DNA from 2 places in the Streptomyces sp. NPDC016640 genome. Region 2 is predicted to be linked to the other one. Evidence: riboswitches for the same ligand, from Rfam matches in the RefSeq annotation. Region 2 holds a riboswitch; the other holds the start of a gene.

Region 1 (4,635 bases), on a different contig from region 2:
CCCGGTCATGCCGCGATCCTGCCAGGCGCGCCCCCGGCGCGCGACGGGCCGGGGGCACCGCCGGGCCGGAAGCCGACCCTCCGCGAGGGCGCGGGTCCGCGCACGTCGTCCTCCGGCGGTTCCCTGCGGGGGATCGCCGGCCGTCCGGTACGACGACGGCGGCACGCTCCCCAGTGACCGAAATCTCTTCACCGGCCCACCCGACCGGCCGAAGACGTTCGCCGGGGGCGCCCGGGGCCCTGTCACGGGGCCGCCCGCGCGACACGGCGGCGGCCCCGCCATCCGGCGGAGCAGCCGCCCCCTCTTACGGTCACCGCGATGCCCATTCCAGTTCATCTTCCGTTCATCCTGGTTACCTACGTTCAACCAGCCAATGACCTCGAACGATTGCCTGGGTAAATGGAAAGCTTCTCGCTGATCCTCGCGATTGTGGTGGTAACCGCACTCGCGTTCGATTTCACGAACGGTTTCCACGACACCGCGAACGCGATGGCGACGACCATTTCGACCGGTGCGCTCAAGCCCAAGGTCGCGGTGGCCATGTCCGCCGTGCTGAACCTCGTGGGCGCCTTCCTCTCGGTGGAGGTCGCCAACACGATCTCCAAGGGCCTCGTCGACGAGGCCGGCATCCGTCCCGAGGTCATCTTCGCCGCACTGGTCGGCGCGATCCTCTGGAATCTCCTGACCTGGCTGGTCGGTCTGCCGTCCAGTTCCTCGCACGCCCTGATGGGCGGGCTGATCGGCGCCACCGTCGCCTCCGCCGGGTTCGGCGCGGTGCACGGCGACGTCCTCGTCACCAAGGTCCTGATCCCCGCGATCGCCGCCCCGCTGGTGGCCGGCCTCGCCGCGATGATCGCCACCCGCCTCACCTACCGCCTGGGCAGGAAGGCCGACGGCAAGGCCTCCGAGAAGGGCTACCGCGCCGGGCAGATCGCCTCCGCCGGCCTGGTCTCGCTGGCCCACGGCACCAACGACGCCCAGAAGACGATGGGCATCATCACCCTCGCCCTGGTCGCCGGCGGCACCCTCGCCCCCGACTCCGACCCGCCCCTGTGGGTCATCCTCTCCGCGGGCGTCGCCATCGCGCTCGGCACCTACCTCGGCGGCTGGCGCATCATCCGTACCATGGGCAAGGGCCTGACCGACCTCCGGCCGCAGCAGGGCTTCGCCGCCCAGACCAGCGCCGCGACGGTCATCCTGGCCTCCTCGCACCTCGGCTTCTCGCTGTCCACCACGCACTCCGTCTCCGGCTCCGTGATGGGCGCGGGCCTGGGCCGCAAGGGCGGCGTGGTCCGCTGGTCGACGGCCACCCGGATGTTCGTCGCCTGGGGCCTGACGCTGCCGGCGGCGGCCCTGGTCGCGGCGGTCGCCGAGTGGGTCTGCGGCTTCGGCTCCTGGGGCACCGCCCTCGTGGCCGTCTTCCTGATCGCCTCCAGCGCGGCGATCTGGAAGCTGTCCCGGCGCGAGGTCGTCGACCACACCAACGTCAACGACCACGGCGTCCCCGGCGAGGAGCAGCCCGGCGTGGTGACCCAGGCCATCGCCGCGGTGACCCCGCCCCCGGTCGGCACCGTGCCGGAGGAGCTCGCCGCCACCATCCCGGCCCCCTCGTCCACCGACCCGGCCGCCCCGCCGGCCAGGACCGCCGTCTGACCGCGTCCCGGCACGAAGGAAGAAGAGCACCATGAAGATCGACTGGGCGGCCCTCGGCTCCGTCTTCGGCGTCAGCCTCGTGGCCACCGTGGTCCTGGTGGCCCTGTTCACCCTGGGCATCAACGGCCTGTCCCGCCAGGAGCGGGCCGCCGCCGAGGGCCGGTCCGCCACCCTGGCGGTCACCGGCGCCTACGCCTGCTTCGCGGCGTGCGCGGCGGCGGTGGCCTACGGCATCTACCTGATCGTGGCCTGATCCTCGTCACGGATCGTCACCGTCCGAGCGGGCGGTGCGGGAGCCCCGGCCCCGCACCGCCCGCTCGTGCGCACGAACCCGGCACACGCGGTTCACCCACCGGAACCTCCTGTGGGCCTCGGCACACTTCAGCCTCGCAGGTCAACGCCAGGTTGACGGCTCTTCCGGGGCCGTGGTGGACTGCCTCAGCCATTACGGCGGCAGGAGAGGAAGCCGGTGCGAGTCCGGCGCGGTCCCGCCACTGTCACCGGGGTCACCACCCCGGGAGCCAGGAACTCTCACCGCCGGTCTCGTCGAATCAGGGCGCGGACACCCTGAGTGAGGACCCATCGCCATGCGCGGCAGCCTGTTGAGGTCGACCAGCCGAGCCCCGTCCCGTCCCGGGGCCGTTCCCGGCGGACGCCCGGCCGGCTGAACCCATGGGTGCCGATCGCGTCTTCGCGTACGGCGCCGCCGCCGGCCTCCTCGGCGACCTGCTCCTCGGCGATCCCCGCCGCGGGCATCCGGTCGCCGCGTTCGGGCGGGCCGCGGCCGCCGTGGAGCGGGTGCTGTGGCGGGACGACCGGGGCCGGGGCGCCGTGCACACCGCCGTGTGCGTCGGCGGGGCCGTCGCGCTGGGGGGCCTCGCCGCCCGCTGCGTACGCTCCTCCCCCGCCGCCTCCGTCGCCCTGACCGGTGCCGCCACCTGGGCCGTCGTCGGCGGCACCTCGCTGGCCCGTGAGGCGCGGGCCGTCGGGCGGGCCCTGGAGGCCGGGGACGTCGAGGCCGCCCGGGCGCGGCTGCCGCACCTGTGCGGCCGGGATCCGCAGGCCCTGGACGCCGACGGGATCGCCCGCGCGGTGGTCGAGTCCGTCGCCGAGAACACCTCCGACGCCGTGGTGGGTGCCCTGGTGTGGGGCGCCGTCACCGGGGTGCCGGGGCTGCTCGGGTTCCGCGCCGTCAACACGCTGGACGCGATGGTCGGCCACAAGTCCCCCCGCTACCGCCGCTACGGCTGGGCCTCCGCCCGCCTCGACGACGTCGCCGGCTGGCCCGGGGCACGGCTGACCGCCGTACTCGCCGCGCTCTGCGGGCCCGACCCGCGGGGCGCCGTACGGGCGTGGCGCGCGGACGCGGCGAAGCACCCGAGCCCCAACGCCGGGCCCGTGGAGGCGTCCTTCGCGGGCGCCCTCGGCGTGCGGCTCGGCGGCACGCTCTCCTACGGCGGGCGGGTCGAGCACCGGCCCGTGCTCAACGGCGGCGGCCGTGCCGTGGCCGTGGCCGACATCGACCGGGCGGTACGGCTCTCGCGGCGGGTCGGCTGGCTCGCGCTCGGGGCCGGGGCCGTCGCGCGGCTCGTCGTGAAGGGACGTACCTCATGAGCGGTGGAGGTCTGCTCGTCGCCGGGACCACCTCGGACGCCGGCAAGAGCGTGGTGACCGCCGGGATCTGCCGGTGGCTGGTGCGGCAGGGGGTCAGGGTCGCGCCGTTCAAGGCGCAGAACATGTCGCTGAACTCCTTCGTGACCCGGGAGGGCGCCGAGATCGGGCGGGCCCAGGCCATGCAGGCCCAGGCCTGCCGGGTGGAGCCGGCCGCGCTGATGAACCCGGTGCTGCTCAAACCGGGCGGCGAGCAGTCCAGCCAGGTCGTCCTGATGGGCAGACCGGTCGGCGAGATGAGCGCGCGCGGCTACCACGGAGGACGCCAACAGCATTTGCTGGCAACGGTGTTGGAGTGCCTGGAGCAATTGCGGGGCACGTATGACGCGGTGATCTGTGAGGGGGCCGGCAGCCCGGCCGAGATCAACCTGCGGCGGACGGACATCGTGAACATGGGCATCGCCAGGAACGCCGGGCTCCCCGTGCTCGTCGTCGGTGACATCGACCGGGGCGGCGTCTTCGCGTCGTTCTTCGGTACCGTCGCCCTGCTGTCCCGGCAGGACCAGGAACTGGTCGCCGGGTTCCTGGTGAACAAGTTCCGGGGTGACGTGTCGCTGCTGGAGCCGGGCCTGGAGATGCTGCACGGCCTGACCGGACGGCGGACGTACGGCGTGCTGCCCTTCCGGCACGGCCTCGGCATCGACGAGGAGGACGGACTCCGCGTGTCGCTGCGCGGTGCCGTACGGGAGTCCGTGGTGGCCGCGCCGGTCGGCGAGGACGTGCTGCGGGTCGCCGTGTGCGCGGTGCCGCTGATGTCCAACTTCACGGATGTGGACGCGCTCGCCGCCGAACCGGGTGTCGTGGTGCGGTTCGTGGACCGGCCCGAGGAACTGTCCGACGCCGACCTGGTGGTCGTGCCGGGGACCCGCGGGACCGTGCGCGCCCTGGAGTGGCTGCGGGAGCGCGGACTCGCGGACGCGCTGCTGCGGCGGGCGGCCGAGGGCCGGCCCGTGCTCGGGATCTGCGGCGGCTTCCAGATCCTCGGCGAGCGGATCGAGGACGACGTGGAGAGCCGGCGGGGACGGGTCGACGGGCTCGGACTGCTGCCCGTGCGGGTGCGGTTCGCCCGCGAGAAGACCCTCACCCGGCCGGAGGGCGAAGCCCTCGGGGAACGGGTCGAGGGGTACGAGATCCATCACGGCCTCGCCGAGGTCCTCGGGGGAGAGCCCTTCCTGGACGGCTGCCGGGTCGGCCAGACCTGGGGCACGCACTGGCACGGCTCGCTGGAGTCGGACGGATTCCGGCGGGCCTTCCTGCGCGAGGTGGCCGCCGCCGCGGGGCGCCGCTTCGTGCCGGCCCCCGGCACCTCGT
Region 2 (4,635 bases):
TGCGGGCGACGAAGACGCGGCAGGTCGGGCGGTGGTTGCCCGCACACGCCGGATGTTCCTCGACGGCCGTCCGGGCGCACGGGTGGCCGGACGGTCCGGGGCGGCTGCTGCCGTGCGGATCGGCTCACCCGGCCCTCTTGGCGTCGGCGTGTGCTCGCGGGACCGCCCGCACGCGTCACCGCCTCCTCGTAGAGGCGGTGACAGGCGGTATCCCGTCATCCCGACAGCCGCTTCAAAGCGGGTTCATGCAGATACGTGGCGTTTGCCCGGGTGCCTGTCACCGATCACGGCATTCGCCGACCGCTCGCGCGAAAGGCGACGTCCCAGTGAGCACACGAGGTGGCACGGCCCTGGTGACGGGAGCCTCCTCCGGCATCGGAGCGGCCTACGCCGGACGACTGGCCTCCCAGGGATGGGACACCGTTCTCGTGGCCAGAAGGGCGCAGCGGCTCGACGACCTCGCGCAGCGACTGCGCGAGACGGCGGGCACCATGGTGGAGACCCTCGTGGCCGACCTGTACGAGCCCGACGACCTGGTACGGGTGGCGCGGCGCGCGGCGGACGACGACGTCGGGTTCCTCCTCAACAACGCGGGGATCAACGGCTACGGCCCGTTCCCCGGTCTCGAACCGGAACTCATGGCAAGGGTTCTCGGCGTCAACGTCCTCGCCGTCACCGCACTCACGCGGGCCGCGGTCCCGGCCATGCTGGAACGCGGGCACGGCACCGTGGTCAACGTGGCCTCGCAGCTGGCCTTCGCGGGCGCGCTGCCGCCGCACCCGCTGCCCGAACGCGCCGTGTACGGCGGCACCAAGGGCTACGTGGTCACCTTCACCCGCACCCTCGCCGCCGAACTGGCCGGCACACCGCTGCGGATCCAGGTGCTGTGCCCGGGGCTGACCGCCACCGAGTTCCACCGGTCGCGTGGTGACAAGCCCGTCCCGGGACGGGACCGGTCCGTGCACGAGGACGGCGGCATGCCCGTGGACCAAGTCGTCGACGCGTCACTGGCCGCGCTGGGCACCGGCGAGGTGGTGTGTGTACCGGGACTCGAGGACCCGGCCCTGATCGACGGTCTGGCAGAGGCCGAACTGGCGATCCGCACGGCGGCCCGCCGGGGCGGGAGCTGACCCGGCCCGCCCGCACGGCGGACGACCGCCTCCCGGCGGTTCCGGGGCGGGACAGCCGGAACCGGTCAGGTGAGGAAGGAGGGGCGGCCGGACACGGCGGTGCGCGGCCGGTGCCCGGGACGGGGCCGACGGCTCGCCGGCGCGCGGCGGCTTCGGGGAACCGGCTGTCGTCAGGCGACAGCGCCACCCACGGACGGCTCCGGGAGGTGATGGCGGGGGTGTGCGGAGGAGCCGGCTCGGCTCCCGGATCCCTGCACTCGCGGGAGCGGGGTGGGTGCGTGCGCCGAGGGCCCGGCGCCCCCGCCGGGGCGCCGGCCGGCGGGGGGCAGGGCGCGACGAGTCGGCTGACCGGCGCCCGCAGGACGCGGAAGGCAGTGCGTTCGCCCGGCCGGCGCGGCAGCGGCTCAGGACGCCGTGCGACGCTTCTTCGGTGTGAAGGCGTACAGGTCCAGGATCTCCGGCCGGGGCGCGACGCCGGGGCCTCCGGCACGCACCCAGGCGGCGATGTCCTCGGTCGCGTCCGGGTCGTTGACCAGTCCCAGCCACACCGGCCGTCCGCCGGCGGCACGGCCCTCGGCGGAGGGCCGTACGACGATGACGTTGGCCTGGTCGCAGACGTCGAGGCAGTCGGAGACGCGTACCGGCGCCACCTCGCGCAGGCGCTCGGTCTGGGCCGTGTGGTCGACGCCGGTGACTTTGGGACTGCCGCAGCAGCAGTCCCGGCACACGACGATCCGGCACGGCACCGGACCGGCCGCCGTTTCCCCGATCGGGTCGTCGCTCGTCGCTCCGGCAGGCGTCGCGGGCATGGCGCGCCGCTCCTCTCTCCGGGGAGATCCGCCCCGGTGGTCCGTCGAGGAGGCGACCGCGTGAGTCTCCTGGCTCTCGGGTCGATGCTCGTCCCGGCCTTCCCGCCCGCTGGGGGCCGTGGCCGTGTCGGGATCCGCTCGCCGATCACAGTGGCGGGACCGCGCCGGATTCACACCGGCTTCCTCGTTCCGCCGTCGCCCTTGTCGCCGGCCATCCTCCCATCGCGGGCGCGCCGGCACCACGGTGCCCCCTGTCCTCACCCGGCCGTGAGCCAGCGGGGAGACCCAGGAGCGGGTTCCCCGCCGGGACCTGACCGTCGTCCCGTCTCCGGTGCCTGCGGGGCCGTCGCGGGCGGTTGCAGCAGGACGGCGCCCGGCCGCGGGTCTGCGTCAGGCGCTCGGTCGCGTCGTCCTGCGTGCCGTAGCCGGCCTCTCCCGCGGCTTGCCGGGAGCATCCCGGAACCGAATCGGGTACGGGGCGAGCAGCGGACCGGCCCGGGACGGCCTGCCCGGCGGTCCTCGGCCCGCGGATGCCCCGGCCGAGCCGCCCGCGAACGGGAACCGGGCCTTCTCTCCCCGCGTTGAGCAGTACACGAGGAGAGACAGGACGTCTCATGATGTACGGATCGCAGTACGGCCCCGGCCCTTCGTACGGCGCGTACGACGCCCCGCGCCCCGCGCCCCGGTCGCGCCGTGGGCGGGCCGGGAAGGCCGGTCTTGTGATGGCCGGCTGGGTAGCTCTGCTCTGGGTGCTCGAGGCCGTCGACGCGGTGAGCGGCCATGCCCTGGACACCTTCGGCGTCAGCCCGCGCCAGGTGGGCGAACTGCGGGACGTCGTGCCCGCCGCCTTCGTCCACTTCGGCTTCGACCACCTCGCCGCGAACAGCGTGCCGCTGCTGGTTCTCGGATTCCTCGCCGCGCTCTCCGGCATGCGCCGGTTCCTCGCCGTCGTCACGGTGATCGTCCTCGCCGGCGGCCTGGGATTGTGGCTGACGGCGCCCGCACACTCCACGACCGGGGGTGCGTCCGGTGTCGTCTTCGGGCTCTTCGGCTATCTGCTGGTGCGCGGCTTCGTGAATCGCCGCGCCGGCGACATCGTCGTGGGCGTTCTCGTCGCCGCGGTCTACGGGTCACTCCTGTGGGGCGTCCTGCCGACGGCTGCCGGGATCAGCTGGCAGGGGCACCTGTTCGGACTGCTGGGCGGGGTGACCGCGGCCTTCGTGTTCCGGCGGCCGCGCGACGACCGCGGGAACGACCGCGGCGGTGCGCGCGCCCCGGGGACCTGGCGAAACTGACCGGCGCGGGGAGGCTGCGGCGGACGCGACACGTGGGACGGCCTGTCCGTGCGCACAGTCGCCGGCGGTCGGTGGGTGCCTCCGGTCCGGCTTCCGGTTCGGCTGCCCGCGGGAGGTCCGTGCCGGAGTGCACGCCGTGGAGGCGGAGCGTCCACGGCGTGGGTGGCAGGGGATCAGCGGGTGGCCGACGGGGTGCGACGGGTGAGCAGGACGCCCAGGGCGATCATGCCGATGCCCAGGAAGAAGTGCAGCCAGTTGTCGGCCGTGTTGACCGGAACGAAGTTCGCCGCGCTGTCGTGGTCGATGATCAGCCCGTAGATCCACAGGATCAGGTAGATCACGCCACCGCCGATGAGGAACGTGCGGGCAGTGGAGGCCGCGCGGGCCATGGCGATTCCGGCGACGCCGAACAGCAGGTGGACGATGTTGTGCAGGATCGATACCTGGAAAATCCCCAGGAGCTTGGCCTCGGAGTGGTGCTCGGCGAACTTCATGGTGTCGTAGTCGGTCGTGACACCGGGGATGAACCCGAGAACGCCCACCAGGAGGAACACTGTTCCGACGGCGAGCGCGGCCTGCTGGACCCTGGTCCGGCCGGCCGTGGGGGTGGCGTGATGGGTGGACATGATCGTGATGCCTCTTCCGGCGGTACGGGCGGCCGGAGCCGCGCACGATGAATCCGTTGGTTACCTCTTTACCGCCAGCTCACCTCTTCTGCCACCGCTCAGCGCGCTGCCCGGTCCGAGGCCTCCCGACCGGTTCCCTCTCCCGGCGGGGGTGAGTCCGGGGTTCCGGCAGGGAGCAGCAGGCGCGCGGGGTCGTCCTTCTCCGTCCCCGTGCCGGCAGGAATCCGCTGCGGCGTCCTGGGCCGGCCGGGTGGTGAGGGCCACGCCGTTGCACGGCCGCCGCCCCGGGCCCCGCCACCCGGCGACGGACCGCGGCGCGAACGGCTCAGGACGAGGTGACGGCGGCACGGGCGAGGGCCGCCGTCTCCTGCGGCGTACCGTCGACCGGGATGGCCGAGCCCGCTTCGTCGTCGCCCAGTGGCTCGAAGTCGGCGAACTGCGTGCGGAGCAGGCCGGGCGGCATGAAGTGGCCCTGTCGCGCGGTGATCCGTGCGGCGATCAGCTCGGGCGAGCCGTCGAGGTGGAGGAAGAAGACGCTCGGTGCGGCGGAAACCAGCCGGGCACGGTAGCGGCGTTTGAGCGCCGAGCACGTCACCACGCCTCCGCCGGCCGCGTGGCCGGCCAGCCACCGTGCGATCTCCTCCAGCCAGGGGCGGCGGTCCTCGTCGTCGAGCGGGTGGCCCGCCCGCATCTTCGCCACGTTGGGCGCGGGGTGGAAGTCGTCCCCCTCGGCGTAGGGGACGCCGAGGTGCCGTGCCAGCAGTCGGCCCACTGT

Evidence for each region. A riboswitch is a leader RNA that binds a small molecule or an ion and turns the genes downstream of it on or off. The one in region 2 is predicted to bind cobalamin.
Region 1: linked by a shared signal. The riboswitch ahead of ACF07S_RS29680 (cobalamin biosynthesis protein) and the one ahead of ACF07S_RS21325 ((2Fe-2S) ferredoxin domain-containing protein) in region 2 are both predicted to bind cobalamin.

Annotation. Positions count from the first base shown of each region.
Region 1 covers NZ_JBIBRG010000018.1:58,098-62,732, forward strand. The annotation lists gene ACF07S_RS29665 (class II aldolase/adducin family protein) at 1-9, opposite strand, end outside; gene ACF07S_RS29670 (anion permease) at 400-1,653, shown strand; gene ACF07S_RS29675 (hypothetical protein) at 1,685-1,906, shown strand; cobalamin riboswitch at 2,066-2,207, shown strand; gene ACF07S_RS29680 (cobalamin biosynthesis protein) at 2,326-3,267, shown strand; gene ACF07S_RS29685 (cobyric acid synthase) at 3,264-4,635, shown strand, end outside.
Region 2 covers NZ_JBIBRG010000010.1:66,684-71,318, forward strand. The annotation lists gene ACF07S_RS21320 (SDR family NAD(P)-dependent oxidoreductase) at 327-1,130, shown strand; gene ACF07S_RS21325 ((2Fe-2S) ferredoxin domain-containing protein) at 1,535-1,939, opposite strand; cobalamin riboswitch at 2,002-2,128, opposite strand; gene ACF07S_RS21330 (rhomboid family intramembrane serine protease) at 2,662-3,234, shown strand; gene ACF07S_RS21335 (DUF4383 domain-containing protein) at 3,408-3,860, opposite strand; gene ACF07S_RS21340 (gluconokinase) at 4,186-4,635, opposite strand, start outside.